One region of the Kitasatospora sp. NPDC051164 genome, then DNA from elsewhere that is predicted to be linked to it. Evidence: riboswitches for the same ligand, from Rfam matches in the RefSeq annotation. Region 1 holds a riboswitch; each other region holds the start of a gene.
The links. A riboswitch is a leader RNA that binds a small molecule or an ion and turns the genes downstream of it on or off. The one in region 1 is predicted to bind thiamine pyrophosphate.

Region 1 (9,960 bases):
TGCCGGCGCCCGCGTCCAGGATCACCGGGACGCCCGCACTCTCCACGATCAACTGGAAGTTGTGCGGGTTGCGGATGCCGAGACCGGAGCCGATCGGCGAGCCCAGCGGCATGATCGCGGCGCAGCCGACGTCCTCCAGCTTGCGGGCCAGCACCGGGTCGTCGTTGGTGTACGGCAGCACCGTGAAGCCGTCGTCGACCAGGGTCTCGGCGGCGTCCAGCAGCTCGATCGGGTCCGGCAGGAGGGTCCGCTCGTCGGCGATCACCTCCAGCTTCACCCAGTCGGTGCCGAGCGCCTCGCGGGCCAGCCGGGCGGTCAGCACGGCCTCGCCGGCGGTGAAGCAGCCGGCCGTGTTGGGCAGCACGCGGATGCCGTTGCGGGTCAGCACGTCCAGGACGGAGCCCTGGGTGCCCGCGTCGACCCGGCGCATCGCGACGGTGGTCAGCTCGGTGCCGGAGGCGAGCAGCGCACGCTCCAGCACCTCCAGGCTCGGCGCGCCGCCGGTGCCCATGATCAGCCGGGAGGAGAAGCTCGTCCCGGCGATGGTCAGCAGGTCGTCGGCCATCTCAGCCTCCCTGCACGGCGGTGAGGATCTCGACCCGGTCGCCCGCGGTCAGCGGCGTCTCGGACCACGAACTGCGGGGCACCACGGCCTCGTTGAGGGCGGCGGCGACGCCGGAGTTGGCCCGGCTGACGGTGGCCACCACCTCGGCGAGGGTCGTCGCGGCGGGCACCTCGCGGGGCTTGCCGTTGACGGTCAGTGCGATCTCGTCCGGGCCGGTTTCGTTCGGTGCGATCTCGTTCGGGCCGGTTTCGTTCGGTGCGATCTCGGTCATGCCAGGGCCTTCGTGGTGGGGCGAGCGGGGGTGGGGGAGAACCGGGTGGGGGTGAACGGCTGTGCCAGTTCGGGGAGTTCGCCGGTGGCCAGGTACTCGGAGAGCAGGTCGGCGGTCACCGGGGTGAGCAGCACGCCGTTGCGGTAGTGGCCGGTGGCGGCGACCAGCCCGGGCAGTGACGTCGGGCCGAGCAGCGGCGCGTTGTCGGGCGAGCCCGGGCGCAGACCGGCCGAGGTCTCGGCGAGCGGGAGTTCGGTGAGACCCGGGACCAACTCGTGCGCGTCGCGCAGGAGTTCGTACACCCCGCCGGCGGTGACCGTGGTGTCGTAGCCCTGCTCCTCGGTGGTCGCGCCGATCACCAGCTCGCCGTTCTCCCGCGGTACCAGGTAGATGTGCCGGCCGCGCACCACGGCGCGGACGTTGCGGGAGAGGAACGGCCGGTAGGCGTCGGGGACCCGCAGGCGCAGCACCTGTCCCTTCACCGGGCGGATCGCGGGCAGCACGCCCTCGGGCAGACCGGCCAGCCGGTGGCTGTGCGGGCCGGCGGCGAGCACGACCTGGTCGGCGGTCACGGTCTCGTGCGTGCTCAGGCGGGCGCCGACCGCGCGGCCGCCCTCGACCAGCAGCTCAACCGCCTCGGCGGCCCGGACGACGACGCCGGCGCGCTCCCCGGCCGACAGCAGCGCGGTGAGCATCCGCCGGCCGTCCACCTGGTGGTCGTCCGCGACGTGCAGGCCGCCGCGCACCCCGGGGGCGAGCATCGGCTCCAGCCTGCGGGCCTCCCGGCCGGTCAGCCAGGTCGAGTCCAGGCCCAGCCGCCGGTGGAATGCGTGCAGTTCGCGCAGTTCCTCGCGGTCGTCGGAGTCCAGCGCGACGGCGATCGTGCCGCACTGGCGGTAGCCGGTGTCCTGGCCGCCGCTCGCCTCCGTGAGTTCGGCGACGAAGTCCGCGTACCGCTCGTTGGAGGCCATGCCGAGGCGCAGCAGCGGCTCCTCGCCGTACTGGAGCTCGGTGACCGGGGCGAGCATCCCGGCCGCGACCTTGCCCGCCCCGCCGCCGGGGGTGGGGTCGACCACGACGGTCCGCAGCCCGCGCTGCGCCGCCCGCCAGGCGACGGCGAGGCCGATGATGCCCCCGCCGATCACCAGGACGTCGGGTGGGGCGCCTGATGGCATGCGTGTCAAAGCTGCTCTTCTCCCTTCGCCGGTATGACCCGGATCAGGTTCGGACGGTCGCAGGCCGTGCCAGCCCGCCTCTCAGCCCGGTTCGCCGGGCTCCCGTGATGGTGTCCCCACCATAACGCCGGGGCCCGGCCCGGCCGAAGGGCCGGACGAAGGGTGGACCGGGGGAGGCGGAAGGGGGCCGCTCGGCGCGAGGCCGCGCCTGAACGAAGGGTGGACGGCCCGGAAGCGGTGGCGTCGCGCTGAGTACAGTGACGGGCGTGGCAGAGCTGAGCGGGACGGATCAGGTGGTCGTCGTCGGGGCCGGGCTGGCCGGGGCGCAGTGCGCCCTGAAGCTGCGGCAGGGCGGTTGGCGGGGGCGGATCACGCTGGTCGGCGAGGAGCCGCACGCGCCGTACGACCGGCCACCGCTCTCCAAGGACGTGCTGCTCGGCAAGAGCGACAGCACCACCCTGGACATCGACTACGCGCACCTCGGCATCGAGGTCCGCACCGGGCGCCGGGCCACCGGCCTCACCCCCGGCGTGCTGCACACCGACGCCGGCGACCTCCCGTACGGCTCGCTGGTGATCGCCACCGGCGCCGTCCCGCGCGCCCTGCCCGGCGCCGAGCGGGCCCACCTGCTGCACACCCTGGACGACGCGCTGGCGCTGCGCGCGCTGCTGCGCCCCGGCCTGCGGCTGGTGCTGGTCGGCGCGGGCTGGATCGGCGCCGAGGTGTCCACCGCCGCCCGCGAGGCGGGCTGCGAGGTGACCGTGGTCGAGGCGGGCCCGGCGCCGCTGCCCGGCGCGCTGCCGACCGCGATCGGCTCGGCGATGGCCGCCTGGTACGCCGAGGCCGGCGTCGACCTGCGCTGCGGGGTCGGCGTGGCCGCCGTCGAGCCCGGCGCGGTGCTGCTGGCGGACGGCTCGCACCTGCCCGCCGACGAGGTGGTGGTCGGCATCGGCGCCCGGCCCGCGACCGAGTGGCTGGCTGGCTCCGGCGTCGAACTGGACGGGACCGGCGCCATCGTGGTGGACGCGAGGCTGCGCACCAGCCTGCCCGGTGTCTTCGCGGCCGGGGACTGCGTCAGCTACCCCTCGGCCCGGGCCGGCGGCCGGCTGGCCGTCCAGCACTGGGACCACGCGCTGCAGTCCGGCGAGGCGGCGGCCGCCGCCGTCCTCGGTGCGGACGCGCCGCCGTACGACCCGGTGCCGTACTTCTGGTCGGAGCAGTTCGGGCGGATGGTCCAGTACGTGGGCCGGCACGCCGAGGGCGACGAGCCGCTGTGGCGGGGCAGTCCGCAGGACGGCTCCTGGGCGGTGCTCTGGCTGCGCGACGGGGTGCCGAGCGCGCTGCTGACCGTGGACCGGCCGCGCGACCTCACCCAGGGCCGGAAGCTGATCGAACGCGGTACGGCGCTGGACCCGGCCCGCGCGGCGGACCCCTCGGTTCCGCTGAAGTCGGCGGTCGCCGGGTAGCGGCTGGTGCGCGGCGGGCCGCGGAGGTGGCAGTCTGGTGGCGTGAGTGAGATCGAAAGCAAGATTGAAGCCCTGGTCGCCGAGTGGATGTACCTCCCCGACATCTCCGAGCAGTGGGGGGTGCGCGTCACCGAGGTGCGCGACCTGGTCCGCAGCGGCGGCCTGATCGCCGTCCGGCGGGGCCCGAACAAGTCGCTGCAGGTCCCTGCGGCGTTCATCGACGGCCAGGGGCTGGTCAAGCACCTGTCCGGCACCCTGACCGTGCTGCGCGACTGCGGGTACAACGACGTGGAGATCCTGGAGTGGCTCTTCACCGAGGACCCGTCGCTGCCCGGCAGCCCGATCCAGGCACTGCGGGAGAACCGCGGCACCGAGGTCAAGCGCCGCGCCCAGGCGATGCTGATCTGATGGCGGCGGACACGCCGCGCGCCCGCCTGGCGGACGCGCGCCTCTACCTGTGCACCGACGCCCGCCGCGAGCAGGGCGACCTCGCCGAGTTCCTCGACGCGGCGCTGGCGGGCGGGGTGGACATCGTCCAGCTGCGTGACAAGGGCCTGGAGGCCAAGCAGGAGCTGGCGGCCCTGGAGGTCTTCGCCGACGCCTGCCGTCGGCACGGCAAGCTGCTGTCCGTCAACGACCGCGCCGACGTCGCCCACGCGGCCCGGCCGGACGTGCTGCACCTCGGCCAGGACGACCTGCCGGTGCCGGCCGCCCGGGCGATCCTCGGCGAGGACGTCCTGATCGGCCGGTCCTGCCACGCCGAGTCCGAGGTGGACGCGGCGGTCGCCGAACCCGGGGTGGACTACTTCTGCACCGGCCCGGTCTGGCCGACCCCGACCAAGCCGGGCCGCCCGGCGCCGGGCATCGGCCTGGTCTCGTACGCGGCGAAGCAGGCCACCGACCGGCCGTGGTTCGCCATCGGCGGGATCGACCTCGGCAACCTGGACGAGGTGCTGGCCGCCGGTGCCCGCCGGATCGTCGTGGTCCGGGCCATCACCGCCGCAGAGGACCCGCGGGCGGCCGCCGCCGAGCTGTCCCGCCGGGTGCGCGCGGCGCTCTGACCGCCGCCGAGGACCGCCTTTGAGGCCGTCGCCGTCCGCCAGTACTCGCGGACGGTGGCGGTCTCGGCCACTTTCTCAGTACTTGCGGACGGTTGCGGCCTCGGCCACGTCTTCAGTACTTGCGGATGGTGGCGGCCTCGGCCAGTGCCAGCAGCACCCCGCGGGCCCGTTCGTCCACCAGCGGGGCCGCCTGCAGCGCGGCCAGCGACTGCCGCATCAGCTCCTCGATCCGGTGCTCCACCAGCTCGGGCGCGCCGCTGTGGGCGACCAGTTCGCGCAGCCCGGCAACCTCCTCGGGTGCCAGGTCCGGCGCGCCGAGCCGCTCGTCCAGGTGCCGGGCGTCGGCGGTGGGCAGGCCGCGCATCGCGTGCGCGACCAGCAGGGTGCGCTTGCCCTCGCGCAGGTCGTCCCCGGCCGGCTTTCCGGTGACCGCCGGGTCCCCGAAGACGCCGAGCAGGTCGTCCCGCAGCTGGAAGGCCTCGCCCAGTGGCAGCCCGAACGCCCCGAGGGCCTCGACCAGCTCGGGTCCGGCCCCGGCCAGCAGTGCTCCGACCTGCAGCGGGCGTTCGATCGTGTACTTCGCGGACTTGTAGTGCAGCACCGTCTGCGCCCGGTCCAGCGCGCCCTCGTCCGTCGAGTCGCCGGCCACCGGCTCCAGCACGTCCAGGTACTGGCCGAGCATGACCTCGGTGCGCATCAGGTCGAACACCGGCTTGGCGGCCAGCACGGCGGCCGGCTCCAGGCCGGACCGCAGGAACAGCTCGTCGCACCAGATCAGCAGCAGGTCGCCGAGCAGCACCGCGGCCGAGGCGCCGTACTGCTCGCGGTCCCCGCGCCAGCCGCTGTCGCGGTGCAGTGCCTCGAAGCGGCGGTGGATCGAGGGCAGGCCGCGGCGGGTGTCGCTGCGGTCCATCAGGTCGTCGTGCACCAGGGCACTCGCCTGGAGCAGTTCCAGGGCGGCGGCCGCGTTGGCGATCCCGTCGCCCCCGTCGCCCCCGTCGCCCCCGTCGCCCCCCGGGCTGGCCGGGCCGCCGGCGGCCCGCCAACCCCAGTAGCAGAAGGCCGGGCGCAGCCGCTTGCCGCCGTCGAGCAGGAAGTCGCGCAGCGCGTCGGACGCGGGGACCAGCTGGGGCGAGATCTTGCCGAGCAGCGCGGACTGGCCGTCCATGAACGCGGCGAGCGCGGCGTTGACGCGTGTGCGGACGTCCTCCACGTCAATGGGGTTGGCCGGCCGGGTGCTGGACGAGGTCACGATGGGGCTCCGCTGGTTCTCTGGGGTGCAGCAAGCGTAGCTGGGCGGCTGGGAACGGGCGTGCGAGCGGCCCTGCGGGGTCAACCGGAATGCCGTCCACTAATTGTCTCAATCCGTGGAATCGGGTTGTCCGGCCTCCATGAGGGGCGGATAGCCTGCCAGCATGGCACTCGGTATCGCTTCCACGAGAACGGATCGCGCACTGACCGTCCGCGAACTCCTGGCGGCCGGCAAGCGCTCCTTCTCCTTCGAGTTCATGCCGCCGCGCACCGAGGTCGGTGAGCAGAAGCTCTGGGACGCCATCCGTCGACTCGAACCGCTCGACCCGAACTTCGTCTGCATGACGTACGGCGCGGGCGGCTCCTCGCGCGAGCGCACGGTCAACATGGTCGGCCGGATCGCCACCGAGACCACGCTGACCCCGGTCGCCCACCTGACCGCCGTCGACCACTCGATCGCGGAGCTGCGCAACATCATCGGCCAGTACGCCGACCAGGGCGTGCGGAACGTCCTCGCCGTCCGGGGTGACCCGCCGGGCGACCCGCTGGGCGAGTGGGTCAGCCACCCCGAGGGCGTCACCTACGCGTACGAGCTGGTGGAGCTGATCAAGGGCATCGGCGACTTCTGCGTCGGCGTCGCGGCTTCGCCGAACATGCACCCGCGTTCGAGCAACTGGGACGACGACATCCGGCACTTCGTGGCGAAGATCCGCTCCGGGGCCGACTACGCGATCACCCAGATGTTCTTCGAGGTGGACGACTACCTGCGGCTGCGCGACCGGGTGACCGCCGCCGGCTGCGAGACGCCGATCATCCCGGAGATCATGCCGGTCACCAACGCCAAGCAGCTGGAGCGTTTCCCGCAGCTCAGCGGCTCGCCCTTCCCCGCCGACCTGGAGGCCCGCCTGCGGGCGGCCATCGACGACCCGGCGGCGCTGCGGGCCGTCGGCATGGAGCACGCCACGGCGATGGCCGAACGGCTCCTGGCCGAGGGTGCGCCCGGTCTGCACTTCATCACGCTGAACCACTCGACGGCGACGCTGGAGATCTACCAGAACCTGGGGCTGCACAAGCGCTGAGCCGCAGCCCGCCGCCTGCGCGTGGTCCTGCCCGACTGCCGTGCTGACGTCGGGTGTTCACGAGTCCGTCACCGTTCCGACGGGGACGGGCTCGGTCGTGTGCGGCCGGTTCCGGGTGCGGTGGGAACGCAATGCGGTACCCCGGCCGTTGAACCGGTACAGTCGCCGGACACGCGCGGCGTGGACGCGCGGGCACGCGACTGGAGGTAGCGGGCGGATGGGCATCGGATACCTGCTGCTGTACGCCGCGTTGGCGGTGGTGGCGCTCTGGCTGGTCGCCGAGGTGCTGCTGCAGAACCGGGCGCCGTTGCACTGGCGGGCCCTGGCCCTGGTCGGCTTCCTGGGCGTGGCCGCCGGGATGAGCCTCGGGTCGGTCGTGGTGATCGGGGCCGGCGCGGTGCTGTTCGCGGTCGGCCAGACCTTCGTGACGCTCTCGGTCAAGCGCGGCTACCGGGACGGCTGGTCCCTGCGGAAGGCCGACGGCAGCTTGCCGGGCCCGCTCGCCAAGGTGCCGCTGCTCAGCGCCCTCACCGGCGGCGGGGCCGCGGTGGCGGCCGTCGCGGTCGCCAAGGAGCGGATCGGCGAGGTCAGCGCCGTCGAGGAGCCCCCGGCCGTCCAGCCGGTGCCCGAGGAGCTGCCGGAGGTCGAGCAGACCGCCGCCTTCGCGATGCAGGAGCTCGCCCAGGACGGCATCTACGCCCCCGCGTACTACGAGCAGCAGCCGCAGCAGCAGGCCCAGGACCCGTACGCCACCGCCTACCAGGGCGGCTACGACCAGCAGCAGTGGCAGACCCAGCAGCAGCCCGCCTTCGCCTACGACCAGTCCTACGGCGCCTACCCGCAGCAGCAGGACCCGCAGCAGATCCCGCAGCAGCAGGACCCGTACGGCGCCTACCCGCAGCAGCAGAGCCAGCAGCAGATGCCGCAGCAGGACCAGTACGCGGGCTACCAGCAGCACCAGCAGGCCTGGGACCCGAACGCCCAGCAGCAGCACCAGCAGCAGTGGCAGCCCCAGCCCGACCCGCAGACCCAGGGCATCCCGCCGCAGCCGGTCTACGACCAGAACTACGGCTACCAGCAGCAGAACACCTGGCACCAGGGCTGACGCGACCGGACAAGGCGAAAGGGGGCCGATATCGGCCCCCTTTCGCCTTGTCCGGGGCGCGCTTACGCCGGGCCCACCAGGTTGGCGGCGATGCAGGCCGACATGCCGACGCGGGCGAGCCCGCCGCCGGGGTGGGCGGTGCCGCCGATGAGGTACAGGCCGGGGACGGGGGACTCGTTGGCGGTCTTCAGCCAGTCGCCGTCGGTTCCGGCGAGGACGGGCAGGGCGACCGAGCCGCCCGGGGCGCCGGTCTCCCGGCGGGTGTCCTCCGGGGTGCGCACGACCCGCCACAGCACCCGCTCGCGCAGGCCCAGGCCGGCCGCGTCGACGTGGGCGAGCAGCCGGTCGGCGTAGCGCTCGGCGACACCGGGGGCGGTCCAGTCGACGACGCCCTGGGCCGGGACGGTCGCGGTCAGCACCACGCTCTCGTGCGCGTCGTCGGGGCGCAGCGCGGGGTCGTCCGGGCGCAGCACCTGCACGGTGGGGCGCTCGCAGAGCGGGGCCAGGCCGGTCAGGGCCCGCTCCTCGGCGGCGAGGTCGGCCGCGTGCACCACCGTGCGGTGCGCGGTGCCCTCCGGTCGGGGGCCGCGCAGCGCGAGCAGCACGCCGAACCGGGCGGGCGCCCCGGACGGCGTCCACGCCTCGGCGGGCTTCCCCGGCCACTCGGCCAGGCCGTGGCCGAACAGCGCGTCGGAGTCCATCGCCGAGAGCACCAGATCCGCGTCGATCCGGCCGTCCGCCGTCTCGACGCCGCGCGCCCGGCCGTCCTCCACCACGACCCGGGTGACGGGCGTGGCGAAGCGGAAGTCGACCCTGCGCAGCTCGCAGCGCCGGTACACCGCCTCCGCCAGGGCGCGCAGGCCGCCCCGGACGTACCAGACGCCGAAGGACTGCTCCATGTACGGCAGCACGGTGGCCCCGGCGGGGGCCAGGCCCGGGGCGAAGCCGTACCGGACCGCGGACTCGAACAGCAGGGCGGTCAGGCCGGGGTGGCCGTCCAGTTGGCGCGCCGCCACGTCGTGCAGGGTCCACGGGACGGCGCGGCGCAGCCGGGCCAGGCCGGTGCGCGGCGGGACGGGGTACGGGTCGGTGCCCAGGAACGCCCGGTCGGCCGGGAGCGGCTCCTCCAGCAGCGGGCGGCGGGTGGCCTCCCAGACCGTCCGGCCGTGGTTCATCACCGCACTCCAGCGGGCGCCCGAGCCGGCCCCGAAGGCCGCGTCCAGGGCCTGGCTGACGCCGCCGCGGGAGGCGTTGGGCAGGGCGACGGCGGTGCCGTCGGGGAACAGGTGCCGGCTCTCCGGATCGACCGGGGCCAGCTCGACCAGCTGTTCCAGCGGCTCCTTGCCGGTCTTCAGCGCGAGGTCGCGGTAGACGGCGGGGAGCGCGAGCAGCCCCGGCCCGGTGTCGAAGGCGAAGCCGTCGCGCTCGTAGCGGCCGACCATGCCCCCGTACGTGCCGCTCGCTTCGCAGACCGTCACCCGGTGGCCGAGGGTCGCCAGCCGGGAGGCCGCCGCGAGCCCGCTCATTCCTGCGCCGATGATGACGATCCGTGCCATGGCACCCGATCCTAGGGCCCGTCTTCGAACTCCCGTCTGCGGGGCGACGCTCCTCCAGCCTTCGGCCGGGAGGTACCCCCAGGGCACAAACGCACCTCGCTGCGTTGTCGTCGGTCGCCGATGTCCCCCAGCCTGGCGGCCGGGAGGTGCCCCCACCGCATGGACTTCCTCCTCCGCCTTGCGATGCACGCACCCCAACGCCGCCCCGCCCGCCCTCCGGGCGGACGACGGGAGTTCGAAGACAGCCCCTGGGGCCCGGCTTCGGGCCCGCCGGTCAGGCCCCCGGCTGCCCGGCGTACGCGCTCCCCACGGCCCGGGCGGCCTTGCGCTCGCGGCGGCGGGCCCGGAAGGCGCGGATCTTGCTGATCGCCAGCCAGACCAGCAGCAGGCCGACGGCCAGGACCACGGCGGCGATCGACGCGGCCAGCCAG
Region 2 (9,960 bases), on a different contig from region 1:
CACCAAGCGCTTCGCCTTCCGCGGCGACGCCGGGCCCACGGCCGTCCACGAACTGCTGGACACCTACGGCGGCACCCGGATCGTGCACGGGCACAGCCCCATCCCGTACCTCACCGGCGCGGTGCACGCGGACGACGGCCAGCCCCCGCACATCCCCGGACCGTACGTGTACGCGGACGACCTCGCGGTGGCGATGGACGGCGGCGTCACCATGGAGGGGCGCCTGCTGGTCGCCCGACTGCCCATCAACTGACAGCCGTCATCGAACAGTTGTTCCCAGCGCTCGGGCCGTCGCACGCGCGCGGCCCGGGGCGCGAAATTCCGGAAACCGACTGTCAGCCCGGGCACACCCGCCCCTACCATGAGGCACACCACACCCGGCCGCCCGTCCGGCGGCCCGCCTCCGCGCCCGTTTCGGCGTCCTGAGGGCGCCCGCGCCCCCGGGGCGGAGCGAACCGGAGTCCGCACGAACGGGGTCCCCATGTCCAACCCCCCGCCGCTGCTCGCCGAGGACCGCCCGGAGTACGAGCGCCTCCTCGCCGAAGCCCTGCGCGACCGCACCGTCCTCACCGCCCTGCGCGCGCCCGGCGCGCACACCACCGACCAGCTGCGCATCCGCGCGCTGCGCGACGCCGACGGCATCAACGCCGCAGCCGCCACCGAATACGCGCACTACACCCGGCTGCGCGACAGCCTGCGCGCCACACCCCCACCCCCACCCGGCACCGAACCCACCGCCCCCGGCCTGCTCACCCAACTGCGCTCCGCGAACGGCGGCGCCGGACTCTTCCCCGTCCTCACCGTGCTCACCCCGATCCTCGCCTGGGCCGCCGCCCTCTTCCTGCTGCTGGTCGGCTACCTGCTGCGCGCCGCCGAGCCGGACCTCGCCCTCGCCCGGTCCCTCGTCACCGCCGGCTGGGTCGCCCTCGCCGCCGGGGTCGCCGCGATGGCCATCGGCATCGTCGGACTCCTCCTCACCGCCATACGCGACGGCACCGCCGCCCCGGCCGGCACCGACCCGGAACTCGCCGCCGAACTCGCCGACGCCCGCACCGAATGGCGCACCGCCCTGCGCGAGCGCGGCCTCCTGCCCTACCTGCACGCCGCACTCCCGCCGGTACCCGGGCGCGAACCCGCCTCCGAACCCGCCTCCGAACCCGCCTCCGAACCCGCTCCTGATCCCGGCACCGCCGAAGGACCCGACTTCAGCAGCCCCGACTTCAGCAGCCCGGGCTACACCTCCCCCGCCTTCACCAGCCCCGGCCCCGACGGCCTCACCGACCCCGAGGGCCGCACGTCCCGCCCCGCCGCGTTCACCACCCCCGACTTCACCGGCCCCGGCTACACCCCGCCCGCCTTCACCGGCCCCGACGACGTCACCTGAGCCGTCGGCCGCCGAACTCCCCCTGCCGAATCCGAATCCGAGTTCGAGCTCAACCCACGGGGACTCCCCCGCACGTCGTCACTCCGCCAGGCTGGACGCACAAGAGAACACCGGCGTGGGGGGACAGCGATGAGCACCGGACGGACCCGACCACCGCACACCGGACCGACGGCTCTGCAGGCCGCGCTCAGGCTGGTCCCAGCAGGGCCAGGCTCCGCGCCGCCACCCGACCTACGCTCGTCATATGGGCACACCACTGGGGGACTTCATCCGCGCCAAACGCGACAGCATCCAGCCGGAGACACTGGGCCTGCCCGACCACGGCCGCCGCCGCTCACCCGGGCTGCGCCGCTCCGACCTCGCCGTCCGCGCCGGCATCAGCGTCGAGTACCTGACGAGGCTGGAACAGGGCCGCGACCGCAACCCCTCCACCGCCGTCGTCAACGCGCTGGCCGACGCCCTCAGCCTCGACCCCGCCGAACGCAACCACCTGCGCTACCTCACGAAGATCACCGGCGGCGCGTGCGCCGGACGCACCCGGCCCGCCCCGGCGCCCCGCGAGATCCGCTCCACCGTCCGCGAAACCCTGCGGCTGCTCGAACCCGGCATCGCCGCCGTCACCAACCGGCTCGGCGACGTCCTCGCCCACACCAGCGGCTACGCGGCCGTCCTCGGCGCGGCCGGCCTGCTCGACAACCCGGCCCCCAACCTCACCCGCTACGTCTTCACCGACCCGCGCGCCCACGACCTCTTCGCCGACTGGCACGACATCGCCGACGAGCAGGCCTTCGACCTCTGGCTCGGCCCCTCCGCCGAGGCCTCCGAATGGCTCAGCACCGAACTCGCCCCCGTCGCCGGCCCCGAGTTCACCCGCCGTCTCGGCAACCACCTCGTCCCCCGCCGCGGCCCGCTCCGCCTCCACCACCCCGCCGGCCCCGAACTCCGCCTCCACCGCGAGACCCTGGACCTGCCCGCCGACTCCCAGCAGCTCCTGGTCCTCCTCCCCGCCGACGACGAGACCGCCGCCCACCTCGACCGCCTCCTCACCCCGGCCCCGCCCCGCCTGCGCGCCATCTCGTGAGGACCGGGATCTCGTGAGGACCGGCGCACCCCCACCTCCGTCACCCGGCCCCCGCCACCCCGGCGGCGTCCGCCGCCGCCCGCACGAACGCCAGCACCCGCGCCGTCGTGTTCCCCTCCCGCCACACCGGGCCGCGCTCGATCGGGGGCGCGTCGTGGATCGGCACATAGGCGACGTCCGGGCGGGGGTAGTAGCGGCGCGAGTGCTCGCCGACCGGCAGCACGCCGCGGCCCATGGCGACCAGGCTGAGCATCTCGGAGAACGTGCCGCCGGACGGGCCCTTGGGCACCGGGCGGCCGGCCGGGGTGTGGCCGGGGGTGCGGTCCCGCTTGAAGCCCACCGAGGTGACCGCCGGGTACTGCACCACGGGGTGGTCGGCGAGCACCTCGATCGACACCGACCGTTCCCCGGCCAGCGGATGCCCGGCGGCCACCGCGAGGACCCGCTGCTCGGTCAACAGGACCGGGCCGCGGGCCATGCCGTCGAACGGGTAGGAGGCGATCAGCACGTCCACCGAGCCGTCCACCAAGCTCGCCCGGGAGTTGGAGAGCTGGACCTCGCAGACGTCGACCCGGCAGTCGGGGTGCCGCTCGCCGAACAGCGCGGCCGCCTTGAGCAGCAGCGGCGCCGTCCACTCGCCGAGGAACGCCACCCGCAGCCGCCCGGTGACCCCCCGGCTGGCGTCCTCCGCCCGACGCAGGGCCGCCGCCGTCGCCTCCACCACCGGGACCAGGTCATCGACCAACTGCCGCCCCACGGCGGTGAGTCGGACCGACCGGCTGGTGCGCTCGAACAGCGGGCCGCCGATCCGGCGCTCCAGCTTCTTCACCACCTGACTGACCCGCCCGGTGGTCAGGTGCAGGCGCTCGGCGGTCCGGCCGAAGTGCAGCTCCTCGGCGAGCGCGAGGAGGACCTCGATCTCCAACCGCTCCAGCATCCCGCGCCACCCCTCGATCGTTGAATTCAGCTCAACGATCGTACGTTCATCGGACATTGATGGAAGGTCTGGCCCGGAGGATCGTAGAGCCCGTCACCAGCCGCGCCGAACCGCCCGCGGCAGTACCACCGCCGAACCCGAAGGCCCCCATGACCAGCGCCGCCACCGGCACCGCCCCCAGCACCCCCGCCGACACCGCCGCCGCCACCGGCCGTCGGATCACCGCAGGCCTCTTCATGTCCCTCGACGGCGTCGTCGAGGCCCCCGAGACCTGGCACTTCCCCTATCTCAACGAGGAGATGGGCGCCGTCGTCGGCGGCCTCGCCGCCGCGGCCGACACCCTGCTGCTCGGCCGCCGCACCTACGAGGCCTTCGCCGCCACCTGGCCGCTCCAGAGCGGCGACATGGCGGACGCCCTCAACGCGATCCCCAAGCTGGTCGCCTCCACCACGCTCGACAAGGCCGAGTGGAACAACTCCACCGTCCTCGGCGGCGACCTCGTCGCCGAACTGACCGAGCTCAAGCGGCAGCCGGGCCGTAACATCAGCCTCTCCGGCAGCATCATGCTCACCCGCACCCTGCTGCGCGCCGGGCTGATCGACGACCTCCACCTGCTCGTCCACCCGATCGTCCTGGGCCCCGGCATCCGCCTGTTCACCGAGCAGGACCGGATCCCCCTGCGACTCGCCCACTCGGTCACCTTCAGCACCGGCGTGGTCCACCTGCACTACCAGCAGGCCTGACCCCCACCCTCCCCTCCCCCACCCACCGAAGGAACCCACCCATGCGCGTCGTCGCCTTCGACCACCTCGTCCTCAACGTCTCGGACGTCGAACGCTCCCTGGCCTTCTACTCGGGCCTCCTGGGCCTGGAGCCCGTCCGCGTCGACGAATGGCGCGCCGGGAAGGCGCCCTTCCCGTCCGTCCGGGTCACCGCCGAGACCATCATCGACCTGACCAGCCGCCCCCGGAACGAGTCCAACGTCGACCACATCTGCCTCACCGTCGAGCCCCTCGACTGGCAGGAGGTCATCGACTCCGGCACCTTCACCGTCCTCGAGGGCCCGGTCTCCCGCTACGGCGCCCGCGGCACGGCCACCTCCGTCTACGTCCAGGACCCCGACGGCAACACCGTCGAACTCCGCTGGTACCCCCGCTGACGGGTGCCGCCCCGACCTCACAGGGGAGGGCCGGGGCGGCACTTCAACCCGCCACGAGCCGAACAGCCGTCAGTGGAAACAGCTGAACGGTCGGGAAGTGGGTGCGGTAGCGCGTGGCGGCATCCCGGGCGAGCAGGCGGCAGCCCCGGACAGCGGCATGCGCGCCCATGGAGACGCTTCACGTCGGTCGAACCTCGGTCGAACGTCAGTCGGCTGCCTCAGGCCACGCTCCCGTCACTGCGCATGACGGCCAGTCCCGTGTACGTGAAGACGCAGCCGAGACCCACCCCCCAGTCGTCGCCGTCGTCGTCGTAGCGGAGGGAGCGGTCCGCGAAGGCGGTTCGGAGGTCGTCGAGCGGTATCACCGTGAAAGCATCGCTCTCCACGGGGAAGTGGCGGACCTCGATCCAGCCCTCACGCACGTACGGGAACAGGGGAACGAGCTGGCGATCGACCCACTCGGAGAGCTCCACGCCGGTCAGCTCGGTCGGCAGATCTTCCCAGATGCCGAACGGCCCGGTGAGCATCCCGCTGGACTCGGCGGCGCAGACCAGCACCTTCTGTTGCTCGCGGGTGAGCTCGTCCCAGTCGGGCAGCCCGTCACCGGTCGCGGCCGGAAGCTCGCTCATGTCCCACGACTCGCGCGCGGACTCGGTGGCGTGCAGGTCGAACGTCGCTGCGGTCTTCGGACTCCAGAGCCAGTTGGCCGGTTCGGCCAGGACGTCCTGCAGTTGCGAGCCGGTCACGACCGGATCGGTCGGGGCAGCGCCGAGACCCTGCCGTATCCGGACGGTGAGCAGGCCGCGCTCGACGAGGTCCAGGGCAACCGCGGCCAACTGCGGTACCAGCGCGCGCTGTTCGTCCCGGGTGTAGCTGCGCGGCGGCGGAGCGCCCTGTTCCCCGGCCCACCGGAGATCAATTCCGTACTGCTGGACCGTTCCGGCCAGGGCGGACTGCCACAGACCGCGGCGCATCAGCGTCTGCTCGGCCGGGCTCAAGGCGTTCCAAGGCTGCATGGCATGGATCATCCCAGGCACGGCCCCATGTCACCGAGCAGATTTCTGCGCAGCCGAAGCGCTGCTCCAGGAAGTCCTCCCGGAGCAGCGCCCGGGTCGGTGCGTCGTCAGTCCGCCGGCGGGAGGCAGATCCGGTTGCCCTGGGCCTTGAACCAGCGCAGGGGAAGCCACCGGCAGCCGGCTCAACGCAGGAGTTCGGCCGCCGGGGTGTGGTTTCCGGTTGCCGAGGCACCTGCCATCGCCGAGGAAGCGCTCTTCGGATCGGTGCGGGGCGGTACCACCAGGAGGAGGAAGTGGTCCTGGAAGCCCCGGGTGACACTGATCGTCGCGTCACTGCCGGCGAACCAGTTGATCTTGACCAGGAGGCCGTTCACCATGAGGGACCGGGGCACCTCGCCCCAGGCCAAGGTGTCGAGGCCGACCCGAACGATCGGCCCGAGGTGGGCGCCGAGCGCGGTGATCAGGTCCGGCAGCTCGGCCAGGATGTGGTTCGAGCGGGGCCACCACGCGCCGTCGAAGATCCCCTCCCGAGTCATCGTCGGCTCCAGCACCAGGCGTGGCAGGAGCGGAACACCGGGCACGGACCACGGCCCGGAGGAGGAAGGCGTGGGAAGGGGGACCGGCATCATGTGAGGCCGCCCGTCTGGTCCACGAGGGACCAATCATGACCCAGGGCGACACCAGCGCGAATGCCGATATTCGGAATGTCCTCGGTTGTCTCCCACGGTACTCCGCAGCGGTCTCCCAGGTCACGGTCGCCGACGCCGTGGACCCCTGCGACGACCGGACAGCCGACGACAACCGCCTGCTCGCCGCCGGGCCCGCCTGAACGTCGCGCCGCCGGGGCGCCGCCCCGGGAGACCTGTCGGCCTCCCGGAGCACGCCGTCAACCAGGCATCAGCGTCAGTCGGCCAGCGGGAGGTAGACCCGGTTGCCCTGGGCCTTGAACTCCTCGGACATGGCCTGCATGCCGGCTTCGGCTTCGGCGTCGTAGCCGGATGCCACGGCCGTCGCGCCGTCGCCGTGTTCGTCGCGGATCTTCTGGGAGATCTTCATCGAGCAGAACTTCGGGCCGCACATGGAGCAGAAGTGGGCCGTCTTGGCGGGTTCGGCTGGGAGGGTCTCGTCGTGGAAGGCGCGGGCGGTCTCCGGGTCGAGGGCCAGGTTGAACTGGTCCTCCCAGCGGAATTCGAAGCGGGCGTCGGAGAGGGCGTCGTCCCATTCCTGGGCGCCGGGGTGGCCCTTGGCCAGGTCGGCGGCGTGGGCGGCGATCTTGTAGGTGATCACGCCGGTCTTGACGTCGTCCCGGTTGGGCAGGCCCAGGTGCTCCTTGGGCGTGACGTAGCAGAGCATGGCGGTGCCCCACCAGGCGATCATCGCGGCGCCGATGCCGGAGGTGATGTGGTCGTAGCCGGGGGCGACGTCGGTGGTGAGCGGGCCGAGGGTGTAGAACGGCGCCTCGTCGCAGATCTCCTTCTGGAGATCCATGTTCTCCTTGATCTTGTGCATCGGGACGTGGCCCGGGCCCTCGATCATGACCTGGACGTCGCGCTCGCGGGCGATCCGGCCGAGCTCGCCGAGGGTCTGCAGCTCGGCGAACTGCGCCTCGTCGTTGGCGTCGGCGATCGAGCCGGGGCGCAGGCCGTCACCGAGCGAGAAGGTGACGTCGTAGGTGGCCAGGATGTCGCAGAGTTCCTCGAAGTTGGTGTAGAGGAAGTTCTCCTGGTGGTGCGCCAGGCACCAGGCGGCCATGATCGAGCCGCCGCGGGAGACGATGCCGGTCTTGCGGCGGGCGGTGAGGGGGACGTAGCGCAGCAGCACGCCGGCGTGGACGGTCATGTAGTCGACGCCCTGCTCGCACTGCTCGATGATGGTGTCCCGGTAGACCTCCCAGCTCAGCTCCTCGGCCTTGCCGTCCACCTTCTCCAGGGCCTGGTAGAGCGGCACGGTGCCGATCGGCACAGGGGAGTTGCGCAGGATCCACTCGCGGGTGGTGTGGATGTTGCGGCCGGTGGAGAGGTCCATGACGGTGTCGGCACCCCAGCGGGTGGCCCAGGTCATCTTCTCCACCTCCTCCTCGATCGAGGAGGTGACGGCGGAGTTGCCGATGTTGGCGTTGATCTTCACCAGGAAGTTGGTGCCGATGATGGCCGGCTCCACCTCCGGGTGGTTCACGTTGACCGGGATGACGGCCCGGCCGCGGGCCACCTCGGCCCGCACGAACTCGGGCGCCAGGCCCTCGCGCAGTGCCACGTATTCCATCTCGGGGGTCACCACGCCCCGCTTGGCGTAGGCGAGTTGGGTGACGGCGGCACCGCCGCGGCCACGCAGCGGGCGGCGCGGGCGGCCGGGGAAGACGGCGTCCAGGTTGCGCAGGTTTCCGCCGCGCGGCGCGGTGTGCTTGATCCCGTCGTCCTCGGGGCGCGCCTCGCGGCCGTCGTACTCCTCGACGTCGCCGCGCTGGCGGATCCAGGCGTCGCGCAGCGCGGGCAGGCCGCGCCGGACGTCGGGCTCGTACGACGCGTCGGTGTACGGGCCGGAGGTGTCGTACAGCGGGACGGCCTTGCCGTTGGTGAGCCGCACCTCGCGGTAGGGGACCCGCAGGTCGGGGCGGGATCCCTCGCGGTAGGCCTTGCGCCAGGCCGGGGTCGGGTAGCCGGTGCGCTCACTGCTGGGGGTGCTCTGGGCAGGCTGCGGCTGTGCTTCGAACGTGGTCATCTGACCTCTACTCCCTACGCCGGCATTACCCGGTCCAGGTTCCTGCGGTCGACGCAGCCGTCGGTCCGTCCGTCGACGGTCCGGTCAGCGTCCTCTCAGCCCGGTGCTCCGAGCTCCCGCGTCGCAGGCGGTGTTGCCTGCACATGACGCCCAACACCGTAGCGAGCCGATTGCCGCAGGTCCAGAGGGGGTCCACGGGTGACGCCACGGGCGGAGCGACGGGCAGGCTCACCGGCGGATCCCCTCGGCTCGGGGAACGCCCGAGGCCCGGCTCCCCGTGACGGGGACCGGGCCTCAGGGCGGCGGTGGAGGAGCGGGGTCAGCTCTTGGCGGCCTTCTTCACCAGGATCACCACGGCGGCCGCGATGCCGACCACCACCAGCAGCTTGATCGCGATGCTCAGCAGCGCCCCGACGACGCCGAAGACGAAGGCGACGACGTTCCAGGCCAGCACCAGGACCAGCACCGGGATGACGATGTTGCGCACCCACGAGGGCAGCGACTTCCAGAGCTCAGCCATGTCCGTTCCTCTTCTCCCCTCGGGTCGGCCGCCGTCCGGTGCCGCATCCCGCTTGCTTTCGATACTTCGATCGTACGGGGGTCCGAGTGCCGGAACGAGGCCCAACGGCCCGGAGAGAACCCCGAGATCACCCCGACCCCGACCCCCGGGGAGACCCTCCGCCGACCTCCGGGGAGATCCCCTAGACGGCCCCCGAGAAGGACCGCGCCGCACCGCCCGGGAACCGCGCGGGGCAGACGCCGGTCCGCCGCCGGTCCACCGCCGGTCAGACCGGCCAGCGCTCGCCGCGCCAGGCGGCGTCCCAGAACATCCACTCGTAGCGCGAGGTGGTCACGAAGTGCTCGACCACCTTGCGGCGTTCGACCGGGGAGAGCTCCTCGCCGAGCCGGTCGGTGAGCGCCAGCACCCGGCGGACCACCGACTGGAACGCCTCGTCGCCGTAGGTGGCGATCCACTTGGCGTAGAGCGGGTCGGGGGAGCCCTGGGCGAGCAGCGCCTCGCCGACCCGGGCATAGATCCAGTAGCAGGGCAGTACCGCGCCGACGGCCTCGGCGAAGGAGCCGCCGTAGACGGTGGCCAGCAGGTAGCTGGTGTAGGCCCGGGTGGTGGGCAGCACCGGTTCGGCGGCGGCCTGCGCGGCGGTGCCGCCGAAGGCGGTCAGGAACTCGGCGTGCATGCCCTGCTCGGCGGCCAGCGCGCCGACCGCGTCGTCGGCGAAGGCCCGGACGTCCTCCTCACCGGGCGCCTTGGCGGCGCAGACGGCGAGGGCGCGGGCGTAGTCGCGCAGGTAGTGCGAGTCCTGGACGACGAAGTGGCGGAAGGCCTCGCGCGGCAGGGTGCCGTCGGTGAGGCCGGCGAGGAAGGGGTGGGCCAGGATCTCGGCGTAGACCGGCTCGATGGCCGCCCAGAGTTCTTCGGTGAGGCTGCGGGTCATACGAACGACCCTAGACGGCCGGGCCGGGGCCCAGGCCCAGACGTTCAGGCCCGGCGTGCAGGCCCCGACGTTCGGTCCCGGCGTTCGGCCCCGGCGTTCAGGCCTCGGGCGGCGAGAACACGACCAGGACCCGCAGTTCCTCGGTGATGTGGTGGAACCGGTGCGGGGTGCCGGCCGGGACGTACGCCACGGTGCCGCGCGCGACGGTCGC
Region 3 (9,960 bases), on a different contig from region 1:
ATCCGGCGCTCCTCGGGCTCGATCCAGGCGTACACGGCGGTGGCGGTGCGGGTCGGCTCGGTGGTCTTGAGCAGCAGCTCCAGGTCGCCGAGGACGGAGACCGGGTCCTCGCCCTCCAGCACCGCGTAGGCCCGCAGCGCGGCCCGGACCCGGCCCATCGCGGCGGCCGCGCCGGGGGCGGAGCCGGGGCCCGCGCCGGGGCCGTCGCCGGAGACGGAGCCGACGGTGAGGCCGACGGTGCCGTCGGGGAGCGGGATCGCGTCGTACCAGTCGCTGCCGCAGGAGCGGTCCAGTCCGGCCGGGACGAGCCGGGCGGCCAGTCGCAGTCCGGCGGCGCGGGGGAGGCGGTCGGGCAGCAGGCCGCGGCGCAGCGCTTCGGTGGTGCGCAGGATCCGCTCCGCCTCCAGCTGCTTGGCGAGCAGCGGGGCGGCGATCTCGCAGTAGTGGCGGGCCAGCTGGCGCCGGCACTCGGTGGGTTCGGCGGGCTCGTCGTAGAACCAGAGGGCGGCAGCGAGCGGGCCGTCCTCGACGGTGGCGAGCGGCAGGCCGTAGGCGCCGCCGAGGCCGAGGTGGACGGCGAGCTCGCGCAGCCGGGCGCCGATGGACGGGTCCTCGGCGAGGTCGGGGGAGTGCAGCTGCTCGGGCCGGTCCTGTTCGCACAGCAGCCGGGAGAGCAGGCTCTGCTCGGTCGGGACGGTCTCCAGGGCGCCGAGGCTGGCGCGGTCGAGGCCGAGTCCGACCGGCTGGCCGGGGCCGCCGCCGGCCGTCCGGGTGACCAGGACGCCGCGGCGGGCGCCGAGCAGGGCGGCACCGGAGGCGAGGAGGGTGTCCAGGGTGGCGGCGAGGCCGCGGGCCCGGGCGAGCCGCTCGGTGTGTACGTGCAGGCTGGTGATATCGGACAGGCGTCCGGCCAAACGGTCCTGCATCGCGGTGGACGGTGCCGTGCGGTCGTCCGCCGGGCCGTCCGGTGCGTCGGTGGGGCCGGGGAGCCCCGGCGGGTCGAGGACGGTGAGCCCGCCTGCGCAGCCGGGTTCGCGCGGCTCGGCGGTCGTCGTCGAGGGGAGGGCCATCGACGGGTGGGACTCGGTCATGCCGCCACTCCTGACGCGGTGGTACGGGCCATGCGGAACCCCCAGATACGGCCGATGTGGAGCGAGCACGGCCAAAGGGCGTGTTTCGCCTCGATTCGCTACTACTCGTCATTGATCGACAGCAATGCCACCACTTCTACACAGGCCATTCGGGGCATGTCCAGATCCAGGACGACGCGGTCGCCGGTTCCACAGCCATCGCGACCCGGTCGGAGGGCGTGCATGGCTCGTGCGCGCGCCGGTCGGGCCGGGAGGCATGGAGCGAGCCGCGAGCGGGCAGAACCGAGGGACGGACCGGGCGGCCGTCCGGATCGTATGCCCGTGCCGCCCGGGAGCCGGGCCGGCCGGAAGTCTCTCACTCGTACGGTGGAACCAAGCGCGCCCGGGCGGCGTCCATCCGGTCGCATACGGGATTCTCGTTCCAAGGGCTGTTTCAGTGCGCGGCCCTTCTCATGTCGTGCTCCACGTCGTAGCCGCGCCGTCCGCCTTGCCGCCCGCCCCGCTCCGCACCTTTCGGGGCCGTGCCGCGGCGGGCCCGTGCGGAGGCTGGCGACGGATGCCGACGGAGCGGAGCGAACCGAGCGGTCAGGGAAAGGAACGAGCGCCATGCGTGAGAACCCGAAGGACCGGTCGGAGGAGCGTGCCGCCCGACTGGCCGCGGCCCTGGCGGCCGCCGTCGACCACCGCTGGCCCGTGGTGCCGGGCGCCGTGCTGCGCGACGGACGCTGCTCCTGCGGCGACCAGGACTGCGCCGTCCCCGGCGCGCACCCGCACGACCCCTCGCTGCTGGCCGCCACCACGGACGCCCGGATGGTGCGCTGGTGGTGGGAGCGGCAGAGCCCGGACGCGGCGGTGCTGGCCGCCACCGGTTCCACGGTCTCGGCCGTCAGCCTGCCCGCGGCGGCCGGCGCGCGGGCGCTGGCCTACCTGGGCGCGCTGCGGATGCCGCTCGGCCCGGTGCTGGCGATGCCGGGCCGCTACGCGCTGCTGGTGGCCCCGTACTCGCTGGACGTGCTCGGCGAGATGCTCGCCCAACTCCCTTGGGTGCCGGGCTCGGTGCGCTACCACGGGTCGGGCGGCTTCCTGTCGCTGCCGCCCGGCGGGTCGGCCGGCCCGGTGCGCTGGGTGCTGGCGCCGCGACCGGGTGCGGGCGGCGGGGTCTGGCTGCCGCAGGTCGGGCCGCTGCTGGGCGAGTTGGTGGAGGCGACGGTCCGGCTGGACAGCGGCCGCTCGGCGTACTGATCCGCGGTGATCCACGCGGTCGTCGGAAGGGCCGTCGGAAGGGGCCGTCCGGAAAACAAAAGATCCGGCCGCTGGCGACGGGGGATGCACCAGCGACCGGACTCTTTAGACAGTAACAAGGATCCGCGCCCGCGCCAATTTCCAAGACGCCCTCCACGCCTGGAAATTGCGCGTTCACGGCGACAATGTGACGCGTATCACGCGGATCCTGCGTGCTTTAGTTCAAGGTGACCTGACGGTTCACCAGGTTCGCGCGGGCGCGCCGCTCCTCGGCGGTCAGCGGGGTTCCGTCGGCGAGGACGGCGGTGAGCCGCTCGCCGAACTCGGCGGCCGGCTTCTCGCAGTCGGCGGCCGTCATCGCGAGCGGCAGATCCCACACCGGGACGGTCAGGCCGTGCGCGCGGAACGAGCCGACCAGGCGGGTGTCCGGGCCGAGCGAGGCCTCACCGGCGGCGTTCAGCCGGGCCAGCGCGTCCAGCAGCTGCTCCTCGGGCACGGTCATCACCCAGCGCAGGTGGTTCTTGTCCGGGGTGCCGCACCAGTAGGCGGCGTCGACGCTGCCCAGCTTCTCGGTCGGGATGGCCGAGGCGTTGGCGCGCTCCAGGGAGGCGGCGACCTCGCCGGTGGCGGTCTCGGCGTCCTCCAGCCAGAACTCGAAGCCGGTGTGCACGACGGGCGCGAACACGGCCGTGGTGTCCAACAGGTCCTGCAGGCGGCGCCCGCCCGGGACGGTCCGGCGGGCCGGCACCGGGGTGCCCGGCTCGGTGGCCAGGGCCAGCTCCAGGGCGTCCGCGAGGTCGCGGCTGAGGTCGCCGGAGGCGGACTGGGTCTGCAGACCGAGCAGGATCGAGCCGTCCTGGCGGCGCAGGGCCGGCCAGGCCAGCGGCAGCACGGTGGCCAGAGTCACCGACGGGACGTCGCCCTCGGCGCCCTCGGCCACGCCGGGGGCCAGCGTCAGCGGCACCGTGGCGGCGGGCACCAGCTCGCGCAGCGCCACCCAGTCGGCCTCGCCCGACAGGCCCTCGAACGGGCGGTGCACCAGCTCCTGCACCGCGTGCGAGGCCTCCCGGCCGTGGCAGGCCTTGTAGCGGCGGCCCGAGCCGCAGGGGCAGTCCTCGCGGGCCCCGACCACGGGGATCTCGCCCGTGACGGCGGTGGTGGACTGGCGCTGCGGCGCCTTCTTGGCGGCCTTCTTGCCCATGGTGCGGCTCTCCCGGGAACGGTGGTCCTGTGTCCCGGGAAGCCTACTGACGTTCCTGCGGCACCCGCGCTTCCCCCGGCGCGCGCGAACGCGCCGGGGCGGGGCGGGGCGGGCAGACGGGGCGGGCGTACGGGGCTCTACGCGCTACGGGCGTCGCCTCCGGTGCGCCGGGCGTGCCGGGCGCGGGCGGGCAGCGCCGCCCAGACCGTCACCTCGCCGGGCGCGTCGCGCACGCCCCAGTCGCCGGCCAGCTGGTCGACGATGCTCAGGCCGCGGCCACCGCGCGAGGTCAGCGAGGGACGGGCGGGCAGCGGCCGGGTGGCCGCGCCGCCGTCGGTGACCTCCAGCGTCAGCATGCCGTCCGCGTGCAGCTGCCAGCGGACCAGCACACCGCCGTCCGGCTCGTCCGTGCCTTCGCGGTGCTCCGGGCCGCCGGGCGCGGGATGCGTCCCGGACGGGACGCCGACCAGCACCTGCCCGAGCACCTCGGCTCGCGTGCCGCGACCGAGCGCCGGCAGCGGGCCGAGCGGACGGGCGTACCGGCACGCATTGCTCAACAGTTCGGAAAGGATCAGAACAGCATCATCGATGACCGGTTCCGGTATCTTCCGGTCACCCAGATCTCGACGCAGTCGGCGCCGTGCGACCCCGACACCCGCTGGGCCGTGCGGCACTGCCATGGTCGATGAAGTCGGCACTTCACGCGCCACCATCAACGCCACCCCCGGACCTCCTTCAGCGTATGCCGAGGGAGAGATGCCCCTTGGTAATGCGTCGGAAACGAGCACCGGGCGATCCCGCGAGCCCATTTCGAGCGTGGCGACCGAGGGTCGACATGAGGTCATTCCATGCTCACCCTCTGTCGTCCGAGGGCAAGAATTTCCGGCAATATCGTGCGAGGAAGGTTTGACTGCCGACCAGAGTGATCAGTGCGCACCGGTACGGCCGTCGGTGCGGCCGTCGGTACGTCGGCGGATCACCGTCCGGTCACCGCCCGAGCTGCGCCAGCACCTCGGCGGGCCGGTTGGTGATGATCGCGGAAACGCCGAGTTCCAGGCAGAGTTCGACGTCGGCCGGTTCGTCCACCGTCCACACGTGCACCTCGTGCCCCAGCTCCCGCAGCCGGGTCACCAGCTGCGGACGGGCCCGCACCAGCTCGATGCCCGGCCCGGCGATCCGCGCACCGCCCGGCAGCGGCGCACCCTCGCGCAGTTTGCCGAGCAGCGGCAGCGTCCGCTCGAACAGGAACACCCGCCGGTACTCCGGCGCGGCGGCGGCCACCCGGTTCAGCGCGATCGACGAGAAGCTCATGATCCGGGCGGACGGGCGGTCGCCCTCCCGGGCCGCGCCGATCTTGAACCGCTCCAGCATCCGCAGCAGCTCGGCCTCCACCAGGCCGCGGAAGCGCACCGGGTGCTTGGTCTCGATCGCCAGGTCCACCGGGCGGCCGCAGTCCACCACCAGCTCCAGCAGACGCTCCAGCGGCAGCACGCCGCGCAGCTCCGGGTCGGTACTGGGGCGGCCGGTCTTCCAGGCCCCGAAGTCGTACGACTGCAGCTCGGCGAGCGTCATCGCCGAGACGGTGCCGCGGCCGTTGGACACCCGGCCGATCCGCCGGTCGTGCACGCAGACCAGGTGGCCGTCGGCCGTCACCCGGACGTCGCACTCCACCGCGTCCGCGCCCTCGTCGAGCGCGCGCCGGTAGGCCGCGAGGGTGTGTTCGGGCAGGGCGTGGGAGGAACCGCGGTGGGCGATCACCTGGACGGACGGCGCGGTGCGCGCCTCCGGCGAGGACAGGTCTGGGCTGGTCACAGGGCCAACGATAGGCGGCGGAGGTAACGCGGAGGCGAAGACGGCCCCAACCTGTGGGGCCGTCTCCGGGTGCCGGGTTCGGGTACCCGGCACCCGGCACCCGGCGTCAGCGCGCGGCGCGGCGGGAGAGCGGGGTGAGCGCCCAGGTGGCCAGGGCCGGCACCAGGAAGGCGAACAGCGAGGCCGAGGTCCACTCCTGCGGGGTGAAGTGCAGGGCCTCCTGGGCGGAGGTCCAGAAGTTCGTCCACCAGTCGGCGACCTTGGTCGGCGAGATGAACTGGTAGACGGCGAAGCCCAGCACCCACGGCAGCAGCATCGTCCAGCGGGCGGGCGCGTCCTCGGAGAGGTTCCAGCCGCGGCGCCCGGCGCCGAGGAAGAAGTCCACCGCCAGCACCGCCAGCAGCGGCACGAACACCGAGCCGATCAGGCCGAGGAAGCTGTAGTAGGTGTCGGTGAACTGGTCGATCTGCAGCGCCAGCACGGTGGTCAGCACGCCGATCACGCCGCTCAGCACCCGGCGGTCCACCCGCGGCAGCAGGTTCTGCACCGACATCGCGGTCGAGTACACGTTGGCGAACGACTGGTCCGTCTCGCGCAGCACCAGCACCAGCAGGAACAGCCAGCCGGCCCAGACGCCGAGGAAGGAGTCGAAGAGCTTGTTCGGGTCGCCACCGGACTGCAGCAGCGCCATCAGGCCGAGCACGTAGCACCAGACCTGGGCGATCGTGTAGCCGGAGAAGCTGCCCCAGAACGCCGAGCGCGGGGTGCGCGAGTGCCGGGTGTAGTCGGCGGCCAGCGGGACGAAGGAGATCGACACCGCGATCATCGCGTCGGTCGCGCCCAGGAAGCCGTGCCAGTTGCCGGCGCCCGGGTCCGGCACGCCCTGGCGGCCCAGCTGGACCGTGAAGTACACCATCGCGACGGCGACCGCCCCGGCCACGAAGCGGCGCAGTACCGCGATCGAGCCCAGCGGCCAGATGGTCAGCGCGGTCGTCAGCGCGCCCGCGAGCAGCACGAACAGCCAGCGGTAGCCGGTGGTGTGGGCGACGGTCTGGGCGCCCGCCGAGATCGTCAGCAGCTCGAACACGCCCCAGCCGACGCACTGCACGATGTTCAGCACCGTCGGCAGGTACGACAGCCGGGTGCCGAACAGCCCGCGCAGGTTCGCCATCGCGGGGGCGCCGGTCCGGGCGCCGATCAGCGCGGCCACGCCGAGCATCGCGGTGCCGACCGCCGTACCGACCACGATCGCGGTCACCGCGGCGGCCAGCGACAGCTCGCTGCCGGGGGCGCCGAGCACGGTGGCGGCGGTCGAGAAGCCGATCAGGCTGACGCCCAGGTTCATCCAGAGCGCGAAGTGGTCCCGGAAGCGCAGCGTGCGCGGCGGCTCGGTGTCCAGGACCAGCGGCGCCTCGACGCGCTCGGAACGGTCCCGCACGGCGGTCGCCGTGGTGGCCGCGGCAGTGGTCGCCGCAGCGGTGGACTCGGGGAAGTCCTTGGACGCGGCAGCGTCCGAAGAAGAGGATGACGAAGCAGACGGCATGGCCGATACTCCCTACGCCGGCATTACCCGGACAGGTTCCGGCGGTCAGCGCCCCCTCGACCGTCCGCCTCGCTCGCGTGGCGTACGGTCGACATGCGCACTCTCAGCCTGGTCGGTCCAAGCTCCCGCGTGTCAGTTTGGAGCGACAGGCTAACCGGCACAGGGGTGAACACCCAAGGCCAGGGCGTGCGCGGTCCGCATCGCGGGACGCCCGGCGGGGAGGGGGGAGCCCTCGGCCGTCGGCACCGGCTAAGGATTCTTATGAGTTCTTCAGAGGGGTCCTTACGGCAATCGAATCGACAGTGCGAAAAACTATGGTCCTTGGTTCTGCCAGCTATGGAGGTCGTCCGTGAGCACCGAGCGCGAGGTTGGGCCCACCGGGCCGCAGGGGGAGCAGCCCGCCGGCCAGGGGGCGGCTGAGTCCGCTCCCGAAGGCCCCGCTCAGGGCGGGCACCAGTCGACCATGGCCTTCCGCCGGGTCCCCGAGCCGGAGGCGGCCACCGGCGAGACCGTCCCCGCCGAGGCCGCCCCGGCGGACGCGGCGCCGACGGACGGCGGGCACAAGCAGACCATGGCGTTCCGTCGGGTGCCCGAACCCGAGGCGGCCACCGGCGAGGCCGGCACGGCCGAGACCGTCCCGGCCGAGGGCGGGCACAAGCCCACCGTCGCCTTCACCAAGGTCCCCGCGCCGGAGGCCCCGGCGGCCGCGCCCGAGGCAGCCGCCCCGCCGGTGGCGCCCGCCGCGCCGGTCGCCGAGGAGCACGCCGTCGACCCGGCCACCGGGTACATCGACGCGCCGCCGCCGGTCCTGCCGCCCGCCGCGCCCGTGGCCCCGGCGGCAGCGCCCGTGGCCCCGGCGCTGCCGCCGGCCGCCAACCCGTACGCCACCCCGACCCACGGCGTCCCCGCCGCCGGTGCGCACGACGCGTACGGCGCCGCCGCAGCCGCCCCCGGTACCCCGGCGGCCCCCGGCGCGCCCGCCGCGCACGGCCACCACCCGTTCGGTGCGGGCCAGCCGCTCGGCGGCTGGGGCCCGACCCACGACGCCACCTCCGGCGGCGCGGGCTACCCCGGCGGCCCGGCGGGCCCGCTCGGCTACCCGGCCGACTACCCCGGCGGCCCGGACGGCGGCGGCCCGCGCAAGAAGCGCGGCGGACTGGTCGCCCTGATCGCTGCCGTCGCACTGGTCGCCGGTGTGGCCGGCGGCGCGCTCGGCGTGACCGTGGCCGACCGCAACGACAGCAGCAGCTCCGCGGACGACCACCGCAGCACCACCGTCCAGGCCAGCGACACCCAGAAGAACGAGCCCTCCCCCGGCTCGATCGCCGCCATCGCGCAGAAGGCGCTGCCCAGCGTCGTCACCATCAAGGCGCAGGGCAACGGCGAGTCCGGCACCGGCACCGGCTTCGTCTTCGACACCGAGGGCCACATCCTCACCAACAACCACGTGGTCGCGCCGACCCTCAACGGCGGCAAGCTGACCGTCAAGTTCGCCGACGGCACCTCGTACAACGCCTCGGTGCTGGGCCACGCCGAGGGCTACGACGTCGCCGTGGTCAAGATCGACAACCCGCCGAAGAGCAAGTTGGCCCCGCTGCCGCTGGCCGACTCCGACAAGGTCAACGTCGGCGACGCCACCGTCGCGATCGGCGCGCCGTACGGCCTGGAGTCCACCGTCACCAGCGGCATCATCAGCGCCAAGGACCGCCCGGTCGCCTCCGGCGACGACACCGGCTCGCAGGCCTCGTACATGAACGCCCTGCAGACCGACGCCTCGATCAACCCCGGCAACTCCGGCGGCCCGCTGCTCGACTCCGGCGGCGCCGTGGTCGGCATCAACTCGGCGATCCAGTCCAACGCCTCCGCCAACGGCCGGGCCGGCAGCATCGGCCTGGGCTTCGCCATCCCGATCAACCAGGCCAAGTGGGTCGCGGACACCCTGATCAAGACCGGCAAGCCGGTCTACGCCAAGCTCGACGTGCTGCGCAACGACGACTACAAGGGCGACGGCGCGCAGATCCAGACCAAGGACATCCAGGGCCAGCCCGCCGTCACCCCCGGCGGCGCCGCCGACAAGGCCGGCCTCAAGCCGGGCGACGTCATCACCAAGCTCGGCGGCGTGCCGATCGAGAACGGCCCCGCCCTGGTCAGCCGGATCTGGACGCACAAGCCCGGCGAGACCGTCGACGTCGAGTACACCCGCAACGGCCAGACCCTCACCACCAAGGTCACCCTCGGCCAGCGCGACGGCGACCAGTGACCGCCGCCCGCTGACCCGCGACGCCGCGAAACCGTGTGCGCCGAACCCCGCGGGACCCGTTAGGCTGACCTCCGCCTGGAGAGCTGCCCGAGCGGCCTAAGGGAACAGTCTTGAAAACTGTCGTGGCGTGACCCGTCACCGTGGGTTCGAATCCCACGCTCTCCGCTGGTAGGAGAACCACCTGCTCAGGGCGGGTGCCGACATCAAGTCGGCACCCGCCCTCGGTGTTTCCGGGGAGCGGTCCGGCGGTCGGGGTTGACCCTGACACCGTGGGAGGCGATGGGGTGGACGCATCATGTTGAACATCGGAGACTTCGCCAGCCACGGCCGGGTGTCGGTGCGGATGCTGCGCCACTACGACGCGATCGGCCTGCTACGGCCCGCCCGGGTGGACCCGGTCAGCGGCTACCGCTCGTACGAGGCGGCCCAACTCGCCCGGCTCAACCGGGTGATCGCGCTCAAGGAGCTCGGCTTCACGCTGCAGCAGGTGCGGGCCGTCCTGGACGACGAGGTGGACGCCGCCGAACTGCGCGGGATGCTGCGGCTGCGGCGGGCCCAACTCGCCGAGGCGATCGCGGCGGACGAGCTGCGGCTGGCCCGGGTGGAGGCGAGGCTCCGGACGATCGAGAGTGAGGGGACCATGTCCACGCACGATGTCGTGGTGAAGCCGGTGCCGTCCGTCCGGGTGGCCCAACTGGCCGGTGTGGCCGCGAGTTACGAGCCCGAGGACATCACGCCGGTGATCGGCCCGCTGTTCGACGAGCTGTGCCGGCGGCTGGCCGCGGCCGGGATCGAAGCGACCGGCCCGTCC

Region 2: it holds a riboswitch for thiamine pyrophosphate, as region 1 does, so the genes downstream of both, thiC (phosphomethylpyrimidine synthase ThiC) here and thiO (glycine oxidase ThiO) in region 1, are expected to answer to the same signal.
Region 3: it holds a riboswitch for thiamine pyrophosphate, as region 1 does, so the genes downstream of both, ACIBEC_RS13335 (cytosine permease) here and thiO (glycine oxidase ThiO) in region 1, are expected to answer to the same signal.

The regions. Positions count from the first base shown of each region.
Region 1 covers NZ_JBITFB010000004.1:76,854-86,813, reverse strand. Annotated here, with positions in the region: gene ACIBEC_RS07450 (thiazole synthase) at 1-565, opposite strand, end outside; gene thiS (sulfur carrier protein ThiS) at 567-767, opposite strand; gene thiO (glycine oxidase ThiO) at 833-2,011, opposite strand; TPP riboswitch at 2,015-2,127, opposite strand; gene ACIBEC_RS07435 (FAD-dependent oxidoreductase) at 2,269-3,477, shown strand; gene ACIBEC_RS07430 (Rv2175c family DNA-binding protein) at 3,520-3,885, shown strand; gene thiE (thiamine phosphate synthase) at 3,885-4,538, shown strand; gene ACIBEC_RS07420 (polyprenyl synthetase family protein) at 4,651-5,790, opposite strand; gene metF (methylenetetrahydrofolate reductase [NAD(P)H]) at 5,954-6,868, shown strand; gene ACIBEC_RS07410 (hypothetical protein) at 7,086-7,973, shown strand; gene ACIBEC_RS07405 (NAD(P)/FAD-dependent oxidoreductase) at 8,036-9,529, opposite strand; gene ACIBEC_RS07400 (DUF4126 domain-containing protein) at 9,804-9,960, opposite strand, start outside.
Region 2 covers NZ_JBITFB010000018.1:142,870-152,829, forward strand. Annotated here, with positions in the region: gene ACIBEC_RS26545 (metallophosphoesterase) at 1-253, shown strand, start outside; gene ACIBEC_RS26550 (hypothetical protein) at 482-1,384, shown strand; gene ACIBEC_RS26555 (helix-turn-helix transcriptional regulator) at 1,629-2,465, shown strand; gene ACIBEC_RS26560 (LysR family transcriptional regulator) at 2,506-3,459, opposite strand; gene ACIBEC_RS26565 (dihydrofolate reductase family protein) at 3,552-4,145, shown strand; gene ACIBEC_RS26570 (VOC family protein) at 4,187-4,561, shown strand; gene ACIBEC_RS26575 (hypothetical protein) at 4,780-5,577, opposite strand; gene ACIBEC_RS26580 (DUF5994 family protein) at 5,760-6,206, opposite strand; gene ACIBEC_RS26585 (hypothetical protein) at 6,242-6,406, shown strand; gene thiC (phosphomethylpyrimidine synthase ThiC) at 6,481-8,295, opposite strand; TPP riboswitch at 8,290-8,425, opposite strand; gene ACIBEC_RS26595 (DUF5326 family protein) at 8,615-8,815, opposite strand; gene tenA (thiaminase II) at 9,081-9,749, opposite strand; gene ACIBEC_RS26605 (cupin domain-containing protein) at 9,847-9,960, opposite strand, start outside.
Region 3 covers NZ_JBITFB010000007.1:273,994-283,953, reverse strand. Annotated here, with positions in the region: gene ACIBEC_RS13360 (PP2C family protein-serine/threonine phosphatase) at 1-1,091, opposite strand, end outside; gene ACIBEC_RS13355 (bifunctional DNA primase/polymerase) at 1,698-2,333, shown strand; gene ACIBEC_RS13350 (DUF5926 family protein) at 2,551-3,534, opposite strand; gene ACIBEC_RS13345 (ATP-binding protein) at 3,672-4,091, opposite strand; gene ACIBEC_RS13340 (glycerophosphodiester phosphodiesterase family protein) at 4,522-5,346, opposite strand; gene ACIBEC_RS13335 (cytosine permease) at 5,453-6,889, opposite strand; TPP riboswitch at 6,882-7,028, opposite strand; gene ACIBEC_RS13330 (trypsin-like peptidase domain-containing protein) at 7,239-9,149, shown strand; tRNA gene ACIBEC_RS13325 (tRNA-Ser) at 9,227-9,314, shown strand; gene ACIBEC_RS13320 (MerR family transcriptional regulator) at 9,445-9,960, shown strand, end outside.